DNA from 2 places in the Kitasatospora sp. NPDC059812 genome. Region 2 is predicted to be linked to the other one. Evidence: riboswitches for the same ligand, from Rfam matches in the RefSeq annotation. Region 2 holds a riboswitch; the other holds the start of a gene.

Region 1 (2,383 bases), on a different contig from region 2:
GCCCGTCGGCCGTCTGCACGCACCCTATGGCGCGGCACCGGCCACCGCCACGGCGACGTGCCTCCGATACGAACCCCGCTCAACCCCGCGCGTAGAAAGGGAGTACCCGGGTGAGCAGCCACTCGACCACCGGGTCATCGGCGAGATCGAGCAGTACGAGGTGGACGCCCCCCGGCAGCGGCGCGGTTCCCAACGCGCGGCCGAGCGCCTCGTTCACCGCGCCCGGGTCGGCCGGGGCCGCCTGGTCCAGCTGGACGCCCACGAACATCACGGTCGGCTCGCCCTCGATGCTGGCGAGCGCCCGCCGCGCGGACAACACTCCGGGCAGGGCGGAAAGTTCGGCCCGGCAGGCGGCCAGGAAGTGCTCCGGGTCCTCCCCCGGCACCGGCTCGCGCAGCGCCACCCGGCCACCGGTCGGCGCCTCCGGCCCCTGGCCCTGACTCTGGTTCTGCTCCTGGATCCGGCCCTGCTCCTGGTCGGCCAGGCGCTCCTCGCGCGGGCCGCGCCGAAGCTCCGCCACACCCTGCGGCGGCACCGGGATGCCCACCGCCGCCTCCGGGTTGACCGCGATGCCCACGCCCAGCGGCAGCCCGCGGGCGAACTCCCAGACCGGCGCCACCGCGAAGGCCATCCCCGGCGCCTGCCGCAGGAACACCTCCTGCGAGGAGAACACCGGCACGTACGGCTCGCCGGCCAGCTCGATGGTCGGCAGGTCCAGCGCGGGCCCCTGCGGGTCGCCGCCGGCCGGCAGCGGGATCCACACCTGGCTGCGGGCCAGCACCTCGACCACCCGCGGCGTCGCACCCGGGTCGCCCAGCGCGGCGGTCAGCACCTGCTCCAGCTCGTTGGCCGGCCACCCGCCGCCCGGCGGCGCCGACTCCGGCCCGCCCCACCCCTGCTGCTGCTCCACCGGGTACCCCATGCGCGCCTGATCCGCCCTCTGCCGGTCGGCCGCCCTCTGCTGCGCCGACGCGCAGCAGTCTAGGGCTGTGCCCGAGGTGGCGGGGTGTGACCGGGTCCCCTCTCCCGTCGTCGGCGCGGACGTGCCATGATGTGCGCGTTCGACGGCGCGGCGCGCCGGCGGACCGACAACTCCATACCGGCCGCTCGAACCCGCGCGGGAGAGCCCGGAGTGCCCCGTCAGGCGGCACAGCCGGCGCCGAAGGAGCAACTCCTCCCCGGAATCTCTCAGGCCCCCCTACCGCACGGGTTAGGCACATCTGGAAAGTGGCGCACGGCCCTGTCGCGCGCCCACCCACGGTGCAAGCCACCATGCTGTCCTGGATGCTGGAAACAGCTGCGGGCAGGTGGGCGGTGAAGCTCTCAGGTTCGACGACAGATGGGGAGACCCACGCCGCCGCATGCCCGCGCGCAGGGTCGGCCCCCCAGCGGGTCCGGTTCCGGCGCGTGCACCCATGAGTGCCCAGACCGAGGAGTTCCAGGCCATGTCGTCCCTCCGCCTCACCGCGCTCGACGCGCTGCACCGCGCCCTCGGCGCGACCATGACCGACTTCGCCGGCTGGGACATGCCGCTGCGCTACGGCAGCGAGCGCGAGGAACACCTCGCCGTCCGCACCCGGGCCGGGCTGTTCGACCTCTCCCACATGGGCGAGATCACCGTCACCGGCCCGCAGGCCGGCGAGATGCTGGACCACGCGCTGGTCGGCTTCGTCTCCGCGCTGGGCGTGCTGCGCGCCCGCTACACCATGATCTGCGCCGAGGACGGCGGCATCCTGGACGACCTGATCGTCTACCGCCTGCGCGAGGACGCCTTCCTGGTCGTCGCCAACGCCTCCAACGCCCAGCTGGTGCTGGACGAGCTGATCGCCCGCGCCAAGGGCTTCGACGCCGTCGTCACGGACGACCGCGACACCTACGCGCTGATCGCCGTCCAGGGCCCGGAGGCCACCGCGATCCTGGCCGGGACCACCGACGCCGACCTGCCCGGCCTGAAGTACTACGCGATCCTCCCGGCCCAGGTCGCCGGCCGCGACGTGCTGCTCGCCCGGACCGGCTACACCGGCGAGGACGGCTTCGAGATCTTCTGCAACCCGGGCGACGCCGAGGGTGTCTGGCAGGCGCTGACCGCCGCCGGCGAGAGCCGCGGCCTGGTCCCGTGCGGCCTGTCCTGCCGCGACACGCTGCGCCTGGAGGCCGGCATGCCGCTGTACGGGCACGAGCTCTCCACCGACCTGACCCCGTTCGACGCGGGCCTGGGCCGGGTCGTGCGCTTCGACAAGACCACCAACGAGGGCACCTTCGTCGGCCGCAAGGCGCTGGAGAGGGCCGCCGCCGAGGCCGAGGCCAACCCGCCGCAGGTGCTGGTCGGCCTGGTCTCCGAGGGCAAGCGCGTCCCGCGCGCCGAGTACACCGTGGTCTCCGC
Region 2 (2,383 bases):
CCGTCCTGGTGGACGTTGACGCCGTTGGCGCGGGCGGCGGCCGCGATCTCGGCGGCACGGCCCGGGACGACGGCGGTGACGGTGTCGAAGAACTCGCCGTGCAGCAGCTCGACGCCGCCGGTCCGCAGGCCCTCGGCGAGGGCGGCGGCGTAGCGGTGGGTGCGGCGGGCGATGTCGGCCAGGCCGTCCGGGCCGTGGTAGACGGCGTACATCGAGGCCATGACGGCGAGCAGCACCTGGGCGGTGCAGATGTTGCTGGTGGCCTTCTCGCGGCGGATGTGCTGCTCGCGGGTCTGCAGCGCCAGGCGGTAGGCGCGGTTGCCGTCTGCGTCGACCGAGACGCCGACCAGACGGCCGGGCAGCGAGCGGGCGTACTCGGCGCGCACCGACAGGTAACCGGCGTGCGGGCCGCCGAAGCCCATCGGCACGCCGAAGCGCTGCGAGGTGCCGCAGGCGATGTCGGCGCCGAGCGAGCCCGGCGAGGCGAGCAGGGTCAGCGCCAGCAGGTCGGCGGCGACCGCGACGATCGCGCCGAGGCCGTGCGCCTGCTCGATGACCGGGGCGAGGTCGCGGACCACACCGGTGGCGCCCGGGTACTGGAGCAGCACGCCGAAGACGCCGCGCTCGGCGATCTCGGCCGGGATGCCCTCGGACAGGTCGGCGACGACGACCTCGACACCGGTCGGCACCGCGCGGGTGTTGATCACCGCGGTGGTCTGCGGCAGGGTCTCGGCGTCGACCAGGAAGACACCGCCCTTGACCTTGGTGACGCGGCGGGCGAGCGCCATCGCCTCGGCGGCCGCGGTGCCCTCGTCGAGCAGCGAGGAGCCGGAGGTCGGCAGGCCGGTCAGGTCGGAGACCAGGGTCTGGAAGTTGAGCAGCGCCTCCAGGCGGCCCTGGGAGATCTCCGGCTGGTACGGCGTGTAGGCGGTGTACCAGGCCGGGTTCTCCATGACGTTGCGCAGGATCACCGGCGGGGTGAAGGTCCCGTAGTAGCCCAGGCCGATCATCGGCTGGAGCACCTGGTTGCGGCTCGCCAGCTCGCGCAGTTCGGCGAGCACCTGCGCCTCGCTGCGGCCGCCGGGCAGGTCCAGGCCGGTGATGGAGCGGATCGCCTCGGGAACGGCGGTGGCGGCGAGTTCGTCCAGCGAGCCGTAGCCGATGGACGCCAGCATCTTCTGCTGCGCGGCGTCGTCGGGGCCGATGTGGCGGTTCTCGAAGGGGCTGGCCAGCTCAAGCTCGGTGAGGGTCGAGGCGCCGGTGGGGCGTCCCGCGTTCGGCTGGGCGTTCATGGTGGTCGAGGCCTCCTGGTCACGGACCGGCGGGGGTGCGCACGCCGACCGGCCGGAGCCGCTGCGGACAGCGATTCGACCCGGGCGGGCGAACCCGACAGGCCTCCCCCTCTGTCATCGGGACCTGAGAGCTTCACCCGCACGGCGCGCTGTGGCACGCCGCCGGCTTGCACCGTCGGTGAGGGTGGTGGCCGTCGGCTCCCTGCCGACGGTCCTGCCCTGCTTTCCAGAGTGACCTACCCCACACGGTACGGATGCCTGAGAGATTCCGGGGAGGAGTTGCTCCTTCGGCGCCCCGACCAGCGCTTTCCGTGGCCGGGGACTCTCCCGAGCGGGCTCGGCGGTCGCCGCCCAGGGTACCAGCGGCAGGCCCCCTGATCACGGCCGCGTCGGGTCACTCCGGGTCTACGCGCGTCCCCCGGACGGTCCAGCCCGAAGCCCGTCCGGCGCACCCCGGTCGCGCCCGTCCGATTCATGGCCTTTGGTGTGAAGTGGCAGGCGGAACGGGTGCTCCGGCCACGGTCCTGCGGGAGTTCCGCAGGCGCAGCGCACTGGAGGAAAGAGTGCAAACCGACATCGATCCCCGGGACCTCATCGGCCACAAGGCGGTCGACCGCAACGGAGACAAGATCGGCACGGTCGACGAGGTCTACCTGGACGACGCCACCGGCCAGCCGGAGTGGGCAGCCGTCCGGACCGGCATCTTCGGCCGGGACGCCTTCGTCCCGCTCACCACCAGCGAGTTCTCCGGCGACGAGCTCCGGGTGCCGTACGACAAGTCGCTGGTGAAGGAGTCGCCGGACTTCGGCGTCGGCCAGCACCTGTCGCCCGCCCAGGAGCTCCAGCTCTACCGCTACTACGGCCTGGACACCCCGGCGAACGGTCGGCCGGTCAGCCGGGACGCCGACCGGCCTGTTGGCCGCGAGGGTGACCGGCCCATCGGCCGGGACGGTGACCGCCCAGCCGGCCGGGACGCCGACCGGCCCATCAGCCGCGAGGATGACCGACCGGCGCGGCCCGACCTCGACTTCGGCACCACCTCGGCGGCCGAGCCCGTGAAGCCCATCACCTTCCACTCCCTCGCCCCCGCC

Evidence for each region. A riboswitch is a leader RNA that binds a small molecule or an ion and turns the genes downstream of it on or off. The one in region 2 is predicted to bind glycine.
Region 1: another riboswitch for glycine. It lies ahead of gcvT (glycine cleavage system aminomethyltransferase GcvT); the one in region 2 lies ahead of gcvP (aminomethyl-transferring glycine dehydrogenase).

Annotation. Positions count from the first base shown of each region.
Region 1 covers NZ_JBHWIO010000011.1:50,525-52,907, forward strand. The annotation lists gene ACFV6D_RS08430 (enhanced serine sensitivity protein SseB C-terminal domain-containing protein) at 80-922, opposite strand; glycine riboswitch at 1,109-1,214, shown strand; gene gcvT (glycine cleavage system aminomethyltransferase GcvT) at 1,446-2,383, shown strand, end outside.
Region 2 covers NZ_JBHWIO010000028.1:78,704-81,086, forward strand. The annotation lists gene gcvP (aminomethyl-transferring glycine dehydrogenase) at 1-1,292, opposite strand, end outside; glycine riboswitch at 1,529-1,632, opposite strand; partial or broken gene ACFV6D_RS16780 (PRC-barrel domain-containing protein) at 1,856-2,218, shown strand; gene ACFV6D_RS16785 (YsnF/AvaK domain-containing protein) at 2,231-2,383, shown strand, end outside.